DNA from 4 places in the Peribacillus sp. NPDC094092 genome. Region 2 is predicted to be linked to each of the others. Evidence: riboswitches for the same ligand, from Rfam matches in the RefSeq annotation. Region 2 holds a riboswitch; each other region holds the start of a gene.
What was found. Region 2 has a riboswitch for thiamine pyrophosphate ahead of thiC (phosphomethylpyrimidine synthase ThiC). Riboswitches for the same ligand answer to the same signal wherever they lie in the genome.
Positions count from the first base shown of each region.

Region 1: another riboswitch for thiamine pyrophosphate. It lies ahead of tenA (thiaminase II); the one in region 2 lies ahead of thiC (phosphomethylpyrimidine synthase ThiC).
Region 3: another riboswitch for thiamine pyrophosphate. It lies ahead of ACQKNS_RS12065 (ABC transporter substrate-binding protein); the one in region 2 lies ahead of thiC (phosphomethylpyrimidine synthase ThiC).
Region 4: another riboswitch for thiamine pyrophosphate. It lies ahead of tenA (thiaminase II); the one in region 2 lies ahead of thiC (phosphomethylpyrimidine synthase ThiC).

Region 1 covers NZ_JBNNUC010000001.1:307,994-312,910, reverse strand. The annotation lists gene ACQKNS_RS01455 (AMP-binding protein) at 1-1,271, shown strand, start outside; gene ACQKNS_RS01450 (SDR family NAD(P)-dependent oxidoreductase) at 1,325-2,071, shown strand; TPP riboswitch at 2,196-2,323, shown strand; gene tenA (thiaminase II) at 2,458-3,141, shown strand; gene ACQKNS_RS01440 (ECF transporter S component) at 3,156-3,740, shown strand; gene ACQKNS_RS01435 (ABC transporter ATP-binding protein) at 3,753-4,917, shown strand, end outside.
Region 2 covers NZ_JBNNUC010000001.1:1,838,541-1,843,457, forward strand. The annotation lists gene thiC (phosphomethylpyrimidine synthase ThiC) at 1-1,771, opposite strand, end outside; TPP riboswitch at 1,906-2,020, opposite strand; gene ACQKNS_RS08770 (HAD family hydrolase) at 2,136-2,924, opposite strand; gene ACQKNS_RS08775 (histidine phosphatase family protein) at 3,064-3,597, opposite strand; gene ACQKNS_RS08780 (hypothetical protein) at 3,825-4,277, opposite strand; gene ACQKNS_RS08785 (zinc-dependent alcohol dehydrogenase) at 4,596-4,917, opposite strand, start outside.
Region 3 covers NZ_JBNNUC010000002.1:634,700-639,616, reverse strand. The annotation lists gene ACQKNS_RS12080 (ABC transporter ATP-binding protein) at 1-334, opposite strand, end outside; gene ACQKNS_RS12075 (ABC transporter permease) at 318-1,100, opposite strand; gene ACQKNS_RS12070 (thiamine-binding protein) at 1,097-1,381, opposite strand; gene ACQKNS_RS12065 (ABC transporter substrate-binding protein) at 1,393-2,388, opposite strand; TPP riboswitch at 2,523-2,632, opposite strand; gene ACQKNS_RS12060 (protein-glutamine gamma-glutamyltransferase) at 2,934-3,761, shown strand; gene rarD (EamA family transporter RarD) at 3,855-4,784, opposite strand; gene ACQKNS_RS12050 (amidohydrolase) at 4,865-4,917, opposite strand, start outside.
Region 4 covers NZ_JBNNUC010000001.1:1,278,039-1,282,955, forward strand. The annotation lists gene ACQKNS_RS06085 (aspartyl-phosphate phosphatase Spo0E family protein) at 69-263, opposite strand; gene ACQKNS_RS06090 (Fur-regulated basic protein FbpA) at 518-706, opposite strand; SAM riboswitch class I at 882-985, opposite strand; TPP riboswitch at 1,143-1,248, shown strand; gene tenA (thiaminase II) at 1,338-2,027, shown strand; gene thiW (energy coupling factor transporter S component ThiW) at 2,043-2,564, shown strand; gene thiD (bifunctional hydroxymethylpyrimidine kinase/phosphomethylpyrimidine kinase) at 2,533-3,339, shown strand; gene thiM (hydroxyethylthiazole kinase) at 3,336-4,151, shown strand; gene thiE (thiamine phosphate synthase) at 4,132-4,764, shown strand; gene ACQKNS_RS06120 (MFS transporter) at 4,804-4,917, opposite strand, start outside.

The DNA of each region.
Region 1 (4,917 bases), 1.5 Mb from region 2:
TTGTTGTACCAGAGTATTTCCGTGGGTTTTATTACCCTGACATGATTGAAAGACTAAGCCAACAATGGCCGTCAATGAAACATATTTATGTGATTGGTGACAGTGCACCTAATGGGATGAAACTGTTCTCCTCCTTATTTGAGGAACCTTGGGAAGAACGGATGGATTCATCCATTTTGGATGAAATCACACATGACCCCAATGATGTGACTGAAATTATCTTTACCTCGGGAACCACAGGGAGTCCAAAAGGAGTTATGCATACACATAATACTCTTTGTATATCAACGAATTATTGGATTGACCGTTTACATTTAACATCCGATGATGTTCTTTTCATGGCGTCTACATTCGCCCATCAAACAGGTTTTGGTTATGGAGTTAGGCTCCCTACTCATATTGGAGGTACGGGAGTCTATCAAGACATTTGGAATCCGAGGGAATTTATTGAATGGGTCGAGAGGGAAAAGATAACGTTTACGGCAGGAGCTACTCCTTTTCTGCAAGATACGGTTCAAATGGAGGGGGTAGAAAGGTTTGACCTTAATTCGCTACGAGTCTTCGTGGCTTTAGGTGCTCCGATTCCCAGGCATTTAGTAAAGGAAGCCATGGAAAAAATACCGTTCAAGATTTTGTCAGGATGGGGGCAAACAGAAGATGGCTTGGTAACCTTGACAAGACTTGAAGATCCAGTAGAAAAACTGACGAATACTGACGGAATTCCGTTTCCGGGAATGGAGCTAAAGGTCGTCGATTTTGAAGGAGAGGTCTGCGCCCCGAATATAGAAGGCTCTTTATTAGTAAGGGGGCCAGCTCTTTTTGTCGGCTATTTTAAACGAATCGATGATACTTTAGCTGAGTATAGGGACGGATGGTTCATTACCGGTGATCGAGCATTCATTGATGAAGACGGGTATATTCGAATATCTGGAAGAAACAAAGACATAATCATACGGGGCGGTGAAAATATTCCAGTCGCTTATGTAGAAAATGTATTGTATGAACACCCGGATATTTCCAGCGCTCAGGTTATTGCAGTTCCAGATTCCCGTCTTCAGGAAAAAGCATGTGCATGTATCAGCATGAAAACGGGGAAGAGTCCGATCACGATGGAGTCCATGCAGGAATTTCTCTCGGAAAAGGGTTTGGCCAAACAATATTGGCCTGAATTTCTAGAAATAATGGATGATTTTCCCCGTACGGCAAGCGGGAAAATTCAGAAATTCCGGCTCCGGGAAATGATAAATGAAAAGATAATCGACAATATATAAGCAGCTTAACTATATCCATATTTACTAAATGTTGTAAGTGGAGGGGGACTAAGATGAATAAAAAAATAGCATTTATTACAGGTGCCGGAAGCGGAATTGGCAGGGAGATTGCAAAAAAATTGGCTTCTCGAAATTTTAACATCATCGTGGCGGATATAAATCATAAAAATGCTGAGGAAACGGTTTCTTTAATCGAAAAGTCGGGCTTTGAAGCAAGAGCGGTCCATTGTGATGTAACGAAATTAGAAAGTGTTAAAAAAGCCGTTGAAGAATCAGTGAACCATTATCGAAGAATAGATATATTGGTTAATAATGCTGGCTGGGATAAGGTGGAACCTTTTTTAAAAAGTGATCCTAGCACTTGGAAAAGGATTATCGATATTAATTTACTTGGGCAGATCCATGCTTGCAAGGAAATTTTACCTCTCATGATTGAAAATGGTTACGGAAAGGTAGTGAATATTGCATCCGATGCAGCTAGAGTAGGATCAAGTGGAGAGGCAGTTTATTCGGCTGCAAAGGGAGGGGTGATTGCCTTCACAAAAACGATAGCAAGAGAAATGGCACGTCACAAACTCAACATAAATTGTATTGCGCCAGGTCCTGCTGATACGCCCCTATTTCAAGAAATAGGCTCTTATAATGAAGGTATAGCAGGTGCCTTGGAAAAAGCGATTCCATTTCGTCGGTTAGCACAACCAGAGGACATTGCCAGTGCTGTTGCCTATTTCGTTTCGGAAGATGCAGGGTATATTACGGGGCAAACTCTTTCCGTAAATGGTGGATTAACAATGGTTTAATCAATCAAGTTAGGTGTTTATGCAAGACTGGATCTAAAAAATTAAGGTGAAAACTTTTTCTAATACGTTTGACAATTGGATTTATCGTGTTAATATAAAGGCAAATGGAAATTAAATATACAATTTGTACCACTAGGGGTGCTTTATTGGTAAAAGTTGATTTTACCGCAGAAGCTGAGATTAAAGATGACTTTAAGACCCTTAGAACCTGATCTGGTTTATACCAGCGTAGGGAAGTGGGGTCTGGAACAATACTTTTCTGTATTTTTTCAAGTACAACCACTTTCTTACGTTAAAGAAAGTGGTTTTTTGTTTGCAAAAAAAGGGGTGATAAAAGTTTTTTTTCTTTAAGATTCATTGAAAAATACAATTTGGAGGTAATGGACATGAAGTTTTCAGAGGAAATCCGTCGTGAAGTTGATCATATTTGGGAAGCTAGTTTTAATCACCCGTTTGTTGCAGGAATAGGAGATGGTACATTGCCATTGGAATGTTTCCGTTTTTATGTCATGCAAGATGCCTATTATTTATCTCATTTTGCTAGAGTTCAAGCTCTAGGGGCAGTCAAAGCTACAGATTTACATACAACAAGCAGGCTTGCCGGCCATGCACAAGGAACATATGAAGCGGAGTTGAAGCTTCATGAGAATTTTTCTGAGAGATTAGGCATCACAAAAGAGGAAAGGGAAAATTTCAAACCCGCCCCGACTGCGTACGCCTATACCTCCCATATGTATCGTGCAGCTTATTCGGGACATTTAGGGGATGTTATTGCAGCTATCTTGCCGTGTTACTGGCTGTATTATGAAATAGGCGAAAGGCTGCAAGGATGCACACCTGAAGAGCCGATTTATCAAGAATGGATAGCGGCGTACGGAGGAGAGTGGTTCCGCACTTTGGTGGAAGAACAAATTACGAGGCTTGATGAGATTGCTGAAAAAGTAACAGAGGAAGATAAGGAAAGGATGAAAGAGCATTTTATCCTAAGCAGCCAATATGAATACTCTTTTTGGGAAATGGCTTATCGTTTAGAGACATGGCCAGTGCATCAAGAAAAACTAGAAGTATAAAGGAGAATGAAATAATGAAAAAAGGATTGAAATTAACGGATATATTAGTCACGATCGTGATTGCGGTAGCATTCGGAATCGTTTACATCCTTTGGGGTTCGATTTATTATTCCGTTAAACCATTAGGATTACATTTGGACCAACTTATTTATGGAATGTGGTTTATAGCTGGCCCCGTCGCCTTTTTAATTTTACGGAAACCGGGTGTGGCACTTTTGGCGGAGATTGCTGCAGCTTCCGGGGAATTCTTTCTAGGTTCTCCTTGGGGGCTGACCGTACTGTTATATGGGGTGGTACAAGGTTTGTTCGCGGAACTGGTGTTCATGGCGTTCAAATATAAAAAATTCAATATGTCGGTGGCTGTTTTAGCTGCGGTAGCTTCCTGCCTTGCATCAGTACTAATGGATTTTGCATACGGGGAAATAGGTGCGCTTTCTACTTGGAATCTTTTGTTGTTCATGATAGCGAGGTTTGTGGGTTCCATATTCTTTGCAGGTGTGATTGCCTATTATCTAGTCAAAGTTCTGGAAGCAACAGGAGTAACCAATCTTGTTCGCCCGGTTACAAGTAAAGATTATGCAGAACTGGATCAAAAGTAGAGGTTGAGGGCCATGGAACCAATCGTTTCAGTTGAGAAGTTAAGAATGAAATTTCCCGGTGACGAATCTTTGTTATTCAAGGATCTATCCTTATCGTTTGATAAAGGGGAGAAAGTGTTATTGTTGGGACCATCTGGATGTGGTAAATCCACACTTTTGCAAGTGTTAAGCGGATTGATTCCGAATTCCATCGAAGTACCGATGAAAGCGGAGAAATTGAAATGCCCTTCTTCATGGGGATATGTTTTTCAAGACCCTGATAGTCAGTTTTGCATGCCATATGCCGATGAGGAAATTGCCTTCGTACTTGAGAATCTTTCCGTCCCTAGGGAAGAAATGAGAGAGAAGATCCAAAATCATATCCGTAATGTAGGATTGAACCTGGGCCATACAAGTATAGAAACATTATCAGGCGGAATGAAACAGCGTCTGGCAATCGCTTCAGTATTGGCCCTTGAACCAGAAGTGATATTTTTAGATGAACCGACCGCCATGCTTGATCCGGAAGGAACAAAAGAAATCTGGGACTTATTGAAGGAAGTCGGACGAGACAAAACGGTTATTATCGTCGAACATAAAATCGACCATGTTTTAGAATTCATCGAACGAATCGTGCTTTTTAATGATGAAGGCCAAATTATGGCTGATGGTCCGAGAGACACCATTCTTTCACGATATAAAAATGAAATGAAAGAACATGGAATTTGGTTCCCTGGTGTTTGGGATGAATATTTACAGAATTATGCACCCATTCGTGAACAATTTACAGATGGTTCACTCCTTATGCATGTGCAAGGATTTAGCGGTTTTCGGAATAAAGAGGAAAAAATCAAGGTTAAAGAGCTGAAGGTTCATTCAGGGGAATGGATTGTTATCAGGGGAGAAAATGGCGCGGGGAAGAGTACTCTTTTGCATGCACTTATGCAGTTCATAAAAACGAATGGTAAGTATGAATTATTGGGGACCCCCATTAATAGGGTGAAAAAACCAACGGATCATATGACGTTTGTGTTTCAAAATCCTGAGTTTCAGTTCGTTGCAAATACTGTATACGAAGAGATTGCCTATTCATTGCGAATGGACAAAAGGCCGCAACAAGAAATAGATGAGAGAGTCCGCTCATTGCTTAAAGTGTTCCGCCTTGAGGCGCATCGGGATAAACATCCGTTTCAATTAT
Region 2 (4,917 bases):
AGATTTCCCCGTCCGTTTTCCTGAATTCATCCGCTTTTTCTTTCAGACCTTCATCGATTACCGAATCAAAACCCAGACCCTTTTCCTTCGCCAAATCACGGATATCCTGGGAAATCCTCATACTGCAGAATTTCGGGCCGCACATTGAACAGAAATGGGCTGTTTTGGCACCCTCTGCCGGAAGTGTTTCATCATGATATTCAACCGCCCTTTCAGGATCGAGGGAAAGATTGAATTGATCTCTCCAACGAAATTCGAATCTAGCCTTTGAAAGGGCATCATCCCGCTTTCTTGCCTGCGGATGGCCTTTAGCAAGATCTGCTGCATGGGCCGCAATTTTATAAGTAATGACCCCTACACGAACATCTTCTTTATTCGGAAGTCCCAGATGCTCTTTCGGTGTCACATAACACAGCATGGCAGTTCCAAACCATCCAATCATGGCAGCACCAATCGCAGAAGTGATATGATCGTATCCAGGAGCTATATCCGTTGTCAATGGTCCCAGGGTATAGAATGGTGCTTCTTGACAGACTTCAAGCTGCTTATCCATATTTTCTTTAATCAAATGCATCGGTACGTGACCGGGTCCCTCCACCATGACTTGAACATCGTGCTTCCAAGCAATCTTCGTCAATTCCCCAAGTGTCTCCAATTCAGCAAATTGAGCCTCATCGTTTGCATCTGCAATGGATCCAGGACGGAGGCCGTCACCTAATGAGAATGAGACATCATACGCCTTCATGATTTCACAAATCTCTTCAAAGTGGGTATAGAGAAAACTTTCTTGGTGGTGGGCCAAGCACCATTGTGCCATGATCGAGCCCCCTCGGGACACGATTCCCGTAACTCGTTTTGCTGTCATGGGAATGTAACGCAAAAGCACACCGGCGTGTATGGTGAAGTAATCGACACCTTGCTCAGCCTGCTCGATTAATGTATCCCGGAAAACTTCCCAATTTAAATCTTCCGCGACTCCATTCACTTTTTCCAATGCTTGATAGATCGGAACCGTCCCGACTGGCACAGGTGAATTCCTGATAATCCATTCCCGTGTCGTGTGAATGTTCTTTCCGGTGGAAAGATCCATTATATTGTCTGCACCCCAACGTGTAGCCCAAGTCATTTTCTCCACTTCAGCTTCGATCGATGAACTAACAGCGGAATTTCCTATATTCGCATTTATTTTCACATGAAAATTACGCCCGATGATCATGGGCTCACTTTCAGGATGGTTAATATTTGCCGGAATGATCGCCCGCCCGCTAGCTACCTCTTCTCTTACGAACTCAGGGGTAACATTTTCCCTGATCGAAATGAACTCCATTTCCGGGGTAATGATACCTTTTCGGGCATAATGGAGCTGGGTTACGTTTTTCCCTTTCACTGCACGCAATGGTTTTCTTTTCAATCCCGGAAAAACTTCTGCTTTGGTTTGTGACTCTTTTTTATACCCGTTATCTTCGGGCTTTATTTCACGTCCTTCATACTCTTCAACATCTTCCCTTTCAAGGACCCAGCTTCGTCTAATCGGGGCAAGACCTTTACGAATATCAATGGGATATTCTGAATCCGTATAAAAACCGCTTGTGTCATAAACTCGTAAAGGCGGATTCTCCTCTTCGCCGAATGACCCTGTAGTCGGACTTAGCTTAATCTCACGCATAGGTACTTTAATATCGGGTCTAGATCCCTCAACATACACTTTTTTACTCCCGGCAAAGCTGGACATGATTGAAACGTTCATGTCATTTACTGAATTACTCATCATGATTTCATTTCTCCTTTTTAAGTTATTTAAAAAGGACAAAATCCAATCCATTTCGCACGAAAAAGCCAGATCTCCTATTTAAGACCTGGCTAACGTTAGTATGGCTACAGAAATGACCAATTGAAATGTCATTGTTTAGTAGATTCTAACTTCCCCACGCTGGTATGAACCAGATCAGGTCCTGAGGGTTAAGAAGCTAAAGCGCTTCTCTCTCAGCCCAACTTTTATTGGACACCCCTAGTCTGAATAATTTAATTGATTACAGGGTTACTATATCTCACCCTTTTCATTCTGTAAATAATTTGAAAGACCTAATATTTTCATTACAATTCTCCAAAATTTGTTATTTGGAGAGGACCGTCATTTAATTCCTCAGGTTCTCAATGATTGGGTAAAGCTCCTCTAAATGCTTGATTTCATAGGTTGGAATCACTTCATTCCGTTCCTTATCATGGCGATTTATCCAAACCGACTTTATGCCTACGCGTGATGCTCCAAGGATATCGGTCATTAAATTATCTCCGACCATCAATACTTCATCCTTACCAAGCTCCATGATTTCCAAAGCATGCTCAAAAATGGAGGCATCCGGTTTACCTCGTCCAAATGCGCCTGAAATCACGATTTGGTCGAAATAAGGAACCAGTTCAGGCGTAATTTCAAGTTTGGTATTTTGCAGTTCAGGAGATCCATTCGTAAGCAATAGCAATTTATATTTCCCTTTTAATTCATCCAGAACACGGAATGTTTCTTCATAGATAAATGGTTTTTTGCGCCTCTCGGCAGGGAAACGTTCTGCCAGTTCAAGCCCAAATTCCGGGTCATCGATCCCTAATGCCAATAACCCTTTCGTCCACGCTTCTTTCCGATAACCTGGTGCAATCCCGGCCATCTTTCGGAATTCATCATGATCATCCCGAAAATTACCCCATAGTCCCTCAAATGGGTTGATTCCGATCATTTGTGTGAATGCATATGTATCGTAAGAAGAATAAAGCTCGCGCGCTTCCTTCCGCACCGCTTCTTCAAACTCCTCGACATTCAGATCATATTTCTCCTTGGCCACTTCACATGTGGCCACAAAAGCCTCTTTTACACTTTTCTGATCCCATAGTAATGTATCATCTAAATCAAAAAAAACTGCCTTCAGCAAAATGTCCACCCCTCTTTCCCTATTATTGAATTCGTAAAAATTATACTATTACAATAATAAACCACAACCAATAAAAAAAGAATAACTATTCGGAAAATGCCTTACCCTTTCTGGTGGGAAACCCGATATTTTCCTTTTATCACCTTTCAAATACATAAAGCTTTCCATTACTGGCAATCTTGAATTTTGGACCGGTGAACCCCCGTCGTATCAGCTCTTTCCTCATATATACCATGAGGGCGGCATGACTCACGATCAGAACATCCCTTTCTCCCTTTGCTAAGACTTCATCCAATACTTTATTGATCCTTCGCTCTGCAATCTTAATTTCCGCCCTTGTCTGCTTGTTGATTACCGAGCAGCAGCGAATCCAGATGGCCCAAAGGATGAACGGCAGCTTAACTTTTCCTTTAAGTGGGGGGGAGGGAATTTCCCGCAGCTCCTCCATACGATGAACCGTACCTGGATAGATATGTTCCGCTGTCTTGACAGCTCTCGACATATCACTGCTATAGCATTCCTGCCATTCTTCCACACCAAATAAAGTCGTTCCGTAAATGATATCCGCTGCATCATAATCCTCGAACCATTGCTTCATATCATCCGCCGTCACCGGTCTCCCAGTGGGAAATTCATGTGCCACCTTAAAATGCCGTACCAAACCAATTTTCATATCTTCTCCTTTTTATCTTTTAACATATACATTTCACTTTCTAGTAAAAGCCCTTATCAATATATTACCCTATGTAAACCCATAAAAAAATGTATGTTGAAACCATAAAAACCTACTGATCCCTAGACAATGTGTATGTTAAAAATCTTACGGATTGTGTCCCTATAAGCATTTGATTATGATAGCATCGAAAAAAAGAGAAAGCATTTCGCCTTCTCCTGTTTGGTTTATTCCATGAATTGAAGTTCCGTTATCGTACATCTTTTCCTGAATTTATATTTTCCGCTCAAATCACTGAATTGATAATCATTGAGTGATTTCCCCAGATGTTCCTTTAGCTTATCCACAGTGGTTGATTCCTCAATCGTTTCTCTCCAATTTTCCTTTCCTATTACCTCTTCGAACGGAATTGTAGTCAGGACTTCATCATATATCTGGATGCTTTGATCGATGCCGAAGCTGCCATAGATACTGCCATTTTCATCAGCAAAGATATGCTCCGATTCCAACTCTTCCACCAGTACTTCTAGATATTCCTTTGACTTAACAGGCTTGATGGCAATCTCTGCTTCCGCCGTTACAGGTCCCAATCTCTTATCGACGATCTCCATCGTCAATTTAACGTGAACGGACGGATATCCAAACCCTTCACAAAGTTCTGCTGCCGAATTAAATACCACTATACATCCTCCTTTGTCACTATCATTATATAATATAAATACTCCATCTTATTATTAAATCAACTCTTCTTTTTAAATCATATGTTCTTGAAGGGTCAGTCGTCATTATTCCGAATTCTCCTGAAACGAAAGCCACCCATTATAGTAAAAAAATCAGGGATAATCCTGATTTCTTCCGTTCAATTATCATTCAATTTCACATCTCCATCCTTATTACACCATTGACTATTTGTGAACCTGGCCAAAAAGTCCAATGCAATTACATGCATTGGACTTTTTATAAGCATCATATTATGGCTTTAACACGACTTTAATGCATTAATCTTCGTGATCGTTAAAGATTTGATAAGCTTCACTAGCTTTTTCGAGAGGGACTTTATGGGATATGATTTCCGTAGGGTCGAACTTTCCAGCCGTGATATCATCAAAAATCTTTGGCATGTAGTGAATGACTGGTGCTTGCCCCATTTTCAGATTAATGTTCCTTTCAAATAAATTGCCTAATGGGAACATGTTATATTTGGATCCGTATACCCCAGTCAATTGGATCGTACCGAATTTACGTACGGCGTTAAGTGCAATCTCGATCGCGCTTAACGTTCCGCCCTGAAGTTTCAGCTTTTGCTCAATTGCCTCAATC
Region 3 (4,917 bases), on a different contig from region 2:
AAAGGGCTTTTGCCTTTTCTTTATCTCTGATTCCAGCAAGTTCACTTCCAAGCAAAACATTTTCCAATACCGTCCTCCAAGGTAGAAGCGAAGGCTGCTGAGGCATATAGCTGATATGGCCCTTTAAGCCATTAATCTTTTTACCATCCAGTGAAATGATGCCCTGATCTGGCTTCAGAATGCCGCCGATCAAATGGAACAATGTACTTTTACCGCTCCCCGATGGCCCAAGGATCGTGACAAATTCCCCATCATCCACATGGAAATTCATATTATCCAATATATTCTGTTTACCATCGAAAGAATAGGAGACGTCTTTAATTTCCAGCTTCATCCTTTTCGCCCTCCTTTCTCTTCCAAGAAATTAAGTATTTCTCCAGGAAGGTGATGATTCCAAAAAAGATCAGGCTCATTCCCATGATGATGAAAATGGCAACAAACACCCGATCTGTCCTGAACGCAGAGGAAGCGAGGGTCATATAAACACCAATCCCCGATTTTGCCCCAAGCCATTCCGAAATAACCGCACCCATTACACTATAGGTGGCCGAAATTTTCAGGCCGGAGAAAATGAACGGGACCGAGTGAGGGAGTTCCAGCTTCCAAAATAGCTGGTTTTTTCCCGCTCCCATCATCTTGAAATAATGCTTAAGTTCGTAGGGTGTCTGGCGAAAACCGTCCAATGATGCAACCGCAACCGGAAAAAAACATACAAGCGAAATCACTATTAACTTAGGCAGCATGCCAAAGCCAAACCAGATCACCAAGAGCGGCGCCAAAACAATGATCGGTATATTTTGTGATAGTATGAGCAGTGGATAAACAGCGTCCTTCACACCTGGAAATAGGTGTAAGATTGCCGCTATCAATAAGCCGATGCAGCTTCCAATAAAAAAACCCGACAACGCAAGCTCGGTTGTGGATATAAGGTGTCCGAAAAGATTGCCGGACGACTCAATTCCTTCAATGAAAATGGCAGATGGAGCGGGAAGCAGCCATTCTTCGACTTTCAATAAGACTGTCACTGACTCCCATACTATCAGCAACAATAATAAAAGAAAGAAGGGAGCCCCCTTCTTCCAAATTCCCCTTCCGATCATGCCCGATATTTCTCCGTTAACGTATCCATCGTAATCCCGCTTGGCTGATATAATATTTTCACTTGGGAAATGACATTCGGCGATCCTATTTCAATCATTCTTACATTCATTTTTTCTATCACGGCAAAAAGTTCGGAAAGCTCACCCTCCATTGTCGTTTCAAGCGGGTGAACCTCATACTTGACACCTGATTCTTCAATGATCTTGATTGCTTCATCGACCATTGGGATGACATTTTCCCCTTTAGGGATAATCTGTATACTAATTAATGAGTTGGCCATTGCATTTCCTCCTATTTTGGTAAAAATTCATTGGTAAATGCCTTTTCAGGATCGAAATCACCTTCAAGAAGCTTATTTTCAATCATCCAATCACTGTAATTCTTCCAAATTTCAAGCTTTTGTTCACCCCATCGCGGAGCATCATCCTGATACTTGTCTGCAAGCCACTCCTGGCTTTTCTTCACCAGTTTTGCATCAAGATCCGGTGCAGCCTTTGTTAACATGTCTGCTGCATCAGCAGGATTCTTGATCGCAAACTGGTACCCTTTCGATGCTGCATGAACGAATGCTTTAACAGTCTCGGGATCTTCTTTTATCATCTTTTCATTCGTAGTCAATACAGGCGTATAGTAATCAAGTTTATCAGAGTATTCGGTTAAGTAAACCATATTAAGCTTCTCATTTCGCAATTCAGCCTCAATGCCTGTCCATCCATAATAAATCCAGGCAAAATCTATATCCCTTTTAACCGAAGTGAAAAAATCCGTGTCTCCTGTATTGACTATATCCACTTTATTTACATCCGCATTTTCTTTTTTCATGAGTGAATCCATGATGGCCTTTTCAACCGGAGATCCCCAGCCACCATACGTTTTCCCTTCAAAATCCTTGGGAGTTTTAATGTTCTTTGCTTCAGGGGAAGCGAATCCCGAGGTATTATGCTGGATGACGGCAGCTACCGAAACAATTGGCACACCCTGCACACGGGCCTGCGTTATGCCCTCCTGGTAACTGACGCCAAATTCAGATTTTCCTGAAGCGACAAGCTTATCAGCTCCTGCTTCACCTGGCATGATAATTTCCACATCAAGACCTTGTTCTTTAAAATAACCTTTTTCCTTGGCTACATACAATCCTGTATGGTTTGTATTCGGTGTCCAATCGAGCACGACCGATACTTTTTTTAATTCTTCATTTTTAGATGCTTCTTCTTTTTCATTCGTTCCGCCTGCACCGCATCCAGCCAAAAGGAACAACGAAGTTAACAGTGGCAAGAATTTATTCAAGTCATTATCCTCCTACACATCATATAAGATCCATATGCCGGAACCATATCGGGGCTCCAGGGTTCATTCAAATACTGGATAAATAAGCAAAAAACGCCCGAAGGTGAATTCGGACGTTAACATATAAAACAGAAAGTCAGTCATAATATGTTCCCTCCGCTGGCATCATCCAGATCAGGTTCAAAGAGTCAGCATCTAAAGGATGCAATCTCAGCCAGCAGTACCGGCCCCCCTACATTTCTCGCACATATGAACTTTTCTCTCCCATTATATCAATTCATGGGGAAAAAGGAATACTAATTTGCTTCTTCTCGCTAATTGGAAAGGTATTCCAGTCATCTAGGATATCCAGCAAAACATCTTTTGCGATGAAAGCAAAAAACTTCTGCCCACTTTTCATTCCAATCATTCTCGGCTGCAAAGGCGCTGAAACGTTCCAAATAGTCACTTCCTTGCTGGCATTCATATAATGAGCATTATGTAGACATTTTTGTTTACCCGTTTTATTAACCGTTCATTTAAATAAGCAAAAGGTGGATATGATCATGATAAAGATTAATCACAAATGGTTAGATGTCAGTCAAATCCAACCAGGAATAGCACCTGCTAAATCGCTTGAAATTGTTCAATCGCTGGCGGAGGATTCGAACGTTTTTGAATACCGGAACTTTGGAGAGTTTAATTTCGAGATACAACTGCGAAACCGAGTCATTGCGGCAGCCATTGCGTTGGATAAAAGTGATGCAGAATTTTCCACACTTGAGGAATCGGAATCCAATAAACAATATTGGCGCCTTTCAAAGGATGGCACCTTTACCCTTCAGCCAGGGGTTCTCCCTCATGCTGCACTCCTTGACATTTTCATAAATGGAAGGCTTTATGCTTTCGAATGCGGGACAGCGATAGTCGTCACTTTTCTAAAGGCCATATTGGATTTAATCGGCCCCAGGAATTTCGACCACCTTTTTTCAAACCTAGTTTTATATGACTGGCACCCTCCACAAAATATGGCTCTCGATATTCATCAAGGAAGGGATTATTTACCGGGAGATTGCGTTTATTTCAAAAACCCTGAGCACGACGAGTCAACTCCTGAATGGCAAGGTGAAAATGCCATATTATTAGGAAACAACCTCTATTATGGTCACGGAATCGGCATTACCAGTGCACAGGGAATCATCACGGAATTAAATAGCAATAGAAAGCCATTCGCCACCATATCGGCATACCTGACAACTCATATCATTTTCCTGGATAGTTCCTTCTATAGCCAATTCCGACAAAACATCCCCCGTGCAAAGCCAAATCAAAGTCCTTCCAGCCTTTCCAATTGTATTGTAACTGAAATAGGTTCGAATATTTACCTTTCATGACCCTGGCATTTCTCCTATGCCGTAAAACCGTTTCATTAAATACCGCCATAAAAAAAATGCTTGGAGAGAAATCTCCCAAGCATTTTTTGTTATTCAAGCACCAATATTCCCTTTGCCTTTGAACCTGCGGGCACTTGCCTGACCCCACTTCGTTATGGATACTGTATAAACAGCCAAGGCTGACCATATGAACAAAAAGGCTAAAAGATGTGCTTTCGTAAAACTTTCATGATAGACGAATACACCGATCAATAAAGATAAGGTCGGAGCGATATACTGAAAAATGCCAAGCATCGATAACGGGATCTTCTCCGCCCCTTTCGCAAAATATAAAAGAGGCAATGCCGTTACAATCCCGCCTCCCACCAATAGCAGGCTTGTGCTTCCCTCTGTAAAGAATTGCATTTCTGATTGGTTCATCAAGTATATCAGGTAACCAAGGGCAAGAGGGGTTACCATCATCGTTTCGAGCGTCAGCCCGATCGCCGATTCGGCCTTGATCATTTTTTTTGCCAGACCGTATAATCCGAAGGTCATGGCCAAAACAAGAGAGATCCACGGAATCGTGCCGAAATGAATGCCAAGGATCAAGACGCCGATTCCTGCAAGCAGGAATGAAATGATTTGGGCCCGGCTCAATTTTTCTTTTAAGACTATCACTCCCAATAGTACACTGACTAACGGATTGATATAATATCCAAGGCTCGTGTCGAGGATCCGGCCTGAATTAACGGCCCAGATGAACACTCCCCAATTAGCTGTAACAAGCAGTGACGCCGTAAGTAATGCCGTAAAGAGTTTGGGATTTCCCATTATGTTTTTGACATAAACAAGAAACGCTTGCCACTTTTTCATGAACATCAATAACACCAGCATGAACACGAAAGACCATAATACCCTCTGAGCTAAAATTTCTGTTGCACCGACTCCCTGAAGGAACTTCCAGTAAACCGGCACGATTCCCCACATCATGTAAGAAAGGGCTGCATAGATCGCCCCTTCTTTTTGTTCATCCACTTTCATAACAAGCCTTCTTTCCATTTACATTCCTTTATCTAAATCCATCTAACAATTTTGTATTCCCATTTCTTTTTTTGCAACTGTTATTTTTTATCATACATGATTTTGTCATCAATGACCGTCATGACCGCCTCAG
Region 4 (4,917 bases), 560 kb from region 2:
TATTATTCTTTTGAGCTATTGCCTTGAGCAGTAGCTTTTTAATCTTAATCGAGGGCGAATTGGCTCATTTAAAAATACCTATATACTTTCTGGAGGGGAAAATGTTCGGCATCTCTTTTACTTGTTAACGCATTTAATAGTGTATCCAATTCTTGACTGGCTTGAACAGTCAGCAGACTTGATAAGCCGTAAATTGCTGCCAAGTTGATCATTTCTTTTCTCTTCTCTTCTACTTTTTCTATAGTTACCTTACGGCAAGGCATTATATAGTCACCTCCTAATTATTCAATATTTTTACACTTTCATCATAATGAAACCACTAGTTAAAATCAACTATTTTTCAGAAAATAAATGTGTTATTTTAAAGGTTAAATGTGACAAAATGACTATTAAATTCTATAATTATGTATATTTAGTGTCATTTTCTATCAAACGCAAAAAAAGCATCCACTAGTGTAGACTGCGAATGCTTACATCATATCCCTTATCCAAGAACCCAAAATATAGTCATCGTTTACTATGTCATCCATTCGGAAGGTGACTCGGTATTAGGTCTATTTATAACAACCTTATATTCATCTTCAAGTACTTTTAATGGGGCATCATAAAGGTGCCTTTCATCAGAGGTTTTGTATACTCCATTGGCCAATAACTCTTCAATAAGCTTTGCCTTCCTCTGTTCAATCCTCTTAAATAATTCTGCCATGTAAATGGCTCCTTTCCTAGTCATCCTAGAGCCTGCTTCTAGTAGCTAAACTTTATCAACTTGTTAGATTTTCACCAAATTATATATACCTTTTCTATTATGTCACTAAACGTTATTTCCCAAAAATAAAAGCCCCTTCTAATTCAAGAAGAGGCTGACAGTGTCCGTACGGCTCTTCTTATCTTCCAAGCATATGCTTGTTGGATTTAGCACAGTTCCCAAACGGGTCCGCTGCCGAGGTTTCTTTGGGCCAAGTCCCTCCACCTCTCTGGATAAGAAATCGATATATAAATGATGTAGACATGATTTTATCCTAATAACCATCAAAAGTCAATTACCTGGTTCTCCCTTTTTCCTGGACATTAAGGGGTCCCTCTTTCAAATACAGGTTGCATTTTCTTGTCTTTCTGATATGATGTCAGTAATTACATACAATTCACACCACTAGGGGAGTCTTTTTTTAAGACTGAGATGGAATTAGTTCCGGACCCTTTGAACCTGAACCGGCTCATACCGGCGGAGGGAAGTGGATGATATCGTCCATTTTCAGACTATATCCATCTACCCCGTTCCGAATTCAGGAACGGGTTTTTTTCATTAACAAGGGATCCATTCTAAAGGAGGATGAACAATGGAGAATGTTAAATTAGAAAGATTCAGTGATAGACTGCATGCACGGTCAAAAGAGATTTGGAAAAGGAACCATTCACATCCCTTTGTCCAGGCAATTGGAAATGGTACGCTTCCTGAAAAGAAATTTGCTTATTACCTGAAGCAGGACTATATCTATCTCATGGATTATTCCAAGCTGTTTGCTTTAGGTGTCATCAAAGCACATAACATCGAAACCATGGCAAAGTTTGCGAGCATTTTAAATGAAACCCTTCAAGTGGAAATGGATATTCATCGGCATTATGCTTCCGAATTCGGGATCAGTTCCAAGGAATTGGAAGAAACAGAACCCACTCCAACCACTCTAGCCTATACAGGATACATGCTAAATGCAGCTCAGCATGGGACTTTGGCAGACTTGATCGCCTGTCTCCTGCCCTGCGCTTGGGATTATTATGAAATCGGTTTGCTATTAAAAGAACAAAATGGGGCAGCATTGGAAAACAATCGCTACGCAGATTGGATAAGATCCTATTCATCTCCTGAATTCGGGGAAGCACACAAATGGCTGATCGCTTTGTTGGAGGAATTGACGGAAGGCATGCCAGAAACAGAACTTCTTAGATTAGAAAAGCACTTTTTGGTTACTTCCCGATATGAATATTTATTCTGGGATATGGTTCAAAATGAACAGGATTGGCCGCTGTAGGTCGTTGGCATGATGATGAATCCTATCAAGAAACTGACATTGACTGCCATGATCACGGCTATAACGACACTGACCAGTTCATTTATTTTCATCCCTGCAGGTTTTGCAAAAGTCTTTCCCATTCAGCATCTGGCAAATGTCCTGACGGCCGTTCTATTGGGGCCAGCTTATGCTGTAACACAAGCTTTTTTAGTTTCCATCATTAGAAACATGTCTGGTACCGGTTCAATTTTTGCTTTTCCCGGCAGCATGATCGGTGCACTATTGGCTGCCATCCTTTATCGAAAAACACAAAGCTTAAAATTCGCCTGTTTAGGTGAAGTGATCGGGACCGGCATTCTCGGTTCCCTAGCCTGTTATCCACTTGCCCTCCTCCTATTGGGGGAAAAAGCGGCTCTTTTTGGTTTTTTACCGGCTTTTATGCTCAGTTCATTCACTGGGGCGATTTTAGCTTTCATATTACTTAAAATACTTCTAAAAAATAATTATATGAAGGGGTTTTTTTATGAAAACAGCATTAACCATCGCAGGCTCTGATTCAGGGGGCGGTGCTGGAATACAGGCGGATTTAAAAACATTTTCTGCACATGGTGTCTTTGGGATGTCTGCCATCACAGCCGTAACCGCACAAAACACAATGGAAGTCCGTTCAGTGCAGCCAATTGAAACAGCAATCATATCTGATCAAATTGCAGCGATCTTTGAAGATATTCCTGTCGATGCAGTAAAAATAGGCATGCTTGGATCAAAAGAAATCGTGGAAACAGTCGCTGCTTCCCTTAGAAACTTCATGCCTTCCATCATTATTCTTGACCCTGTCATGATTTCCAAAAGCGGCCACCATTTGCTCGACGAAAAGGCTGTCTCTGCCTTAAAAGTGGATTTGCTCCCGATTGCAACACTTGTAACCCCAAATGTACCGGAAGCGGAAGTACTTACTGGCTTGTCGATTCGAACGGAACAAGATTTCCACAAGGCATGCATGTCCATACAAGAAATGGGGCCAAAGGCCGTTTTACTTAAAGGAGGCCACGCAGCAGGTAATCCAAATGACCTTTTTTATGATGGCACTGACTTCCATTGGATCGAGGGAGAGCGCATTCATACAAAAAACACTCATGGCACTGGCTGTACCCTATCATCCGCCATTACATCAAACCTGGCAAATGGGCTGCCCTTGCAAGTGTCTATCGAAAAGGCCAAGACCTATATTTCTGAAGCGATACGCAATAGCTTTTCAATCGGTAAAGGTCATGGACCTGTCCATCATTTTCATTCATTTTCAAAAAAAGAACGGAGTGAATTAATATGAAGGTTTCTGCAGCCGATTTATTCGTGAAGGTAAAAGAAAGAAAACCACTCATTCACCAAATCACCAACTTTGTTACGGTCAACGACTGTGCAAATGCCACCCTTGCCATCGGTGGTTCACCAGTAATGACTTCGAGCCCAAGAGAAGTGGCGGATATGGTCAAATTAGCGGATGCATTGGTCTTGAATTTCGGTACGATCGATGATAAAGCCTTGGAAGCAATGGAGATTGCCGGAAAGACGGCAAATGACCTGGATATCCCGGTCATTTTGGACCCTGTGGGAGTTGGTGCCACCCCCTATCGTACAGAGCAGGTCAAGGTGCTCCTTAGTAAGGTTTCTTTCCAAATCATTCGCGGGAATGCGAGTGAGATTCTATCATTGATGGGTGGGGATACCGTTACACGCGGGGTGGATTCGGAGGAACTAGCGATTAGCAATGCAGAACTGGCTACACGGGCAGCAAATAAATTGAATAGTATCGTCGTGGTCAGCGGAGCTAAGGATGCGGTCAGCGATGGAAAACATACGTCCGTCATTGACAATGGGAACCTCCTTTTAACTAATGTTACAGGTACCGGTTGCATGTCCACCGCTCTTATCGGCACTTTTTCCGGAGTCACCGACGATTTCTATTCTGCGGCAATCGCCGGTATCTCCACTATGAGCATTTCAGGGGAACTAGCTGCTGCAAACCTTCAAAAAGATGAAGGAACAGGGACGTTTCGTGTGCGATTAATTGATGCAATATCAAGAATGGATAAGGAAATCTGGATGCATGAGGTGAAAATACATGAAGAAGTCCCAAATTGATTTAAGCCTGTATTTAGTTACGGAAGAGTCTCTAGCATTAGAGGAATTGACCAGAATCATTGCAGAATCGGTTTCAGGAGGTGTCTCGATCGTACAACTTAGAGAGAAAAACAATTCCTCCCTTTCCTTTTATAAAAAAGCTTCTGCATTAAAACAGTTATTGAATGAACTGTCCATTCCCCTGATCATCAACGACCGGGTGGATATAGCACTTGCGGTTGCAGCGGATGGGATTCATATTGGGCAAGATGACCTTCCACTGACTGTGGTCAAACAAATGGTTCCTGAAGATATGATAGTCGGTTTATCTGTCTCCACTCTTGAAGAAGCTCTCGAAGCCGAACGAAATGGAGCAGACTATATCGGAGTCGGTTCCGTTTTCCCTACAAAGACCAAACAAGATGCAACCCTGATGGCCATTGGGGATCTGGAGGAAATTTGCCGAAGCGTATCCATTCCCGCCGTAGCCATCGGGGGTATCACTGCAGATAACATTTCCACTCTTTCTGGTAGCGGGTTATCCGGCGCCGCAGTCGTATCGGCCATCATGAATGCTGATAGTCCGAAAAGAGCCTCCGAATCCCTTTTAAAAATCATTAAAGACTTTAATTAATGAAAAGAGGGGACTGATTACAGTCCCCTTCCTTTTTGTTTATGTCAAAACGGTATTCTTTGTTTCCTTCCCAAAAGCTACGGCAATGGCACCCACTAGAATAGCGATTGTAAAAATGGTGAAAATCGATGATATCGGGGTGTCTGCCGCAAC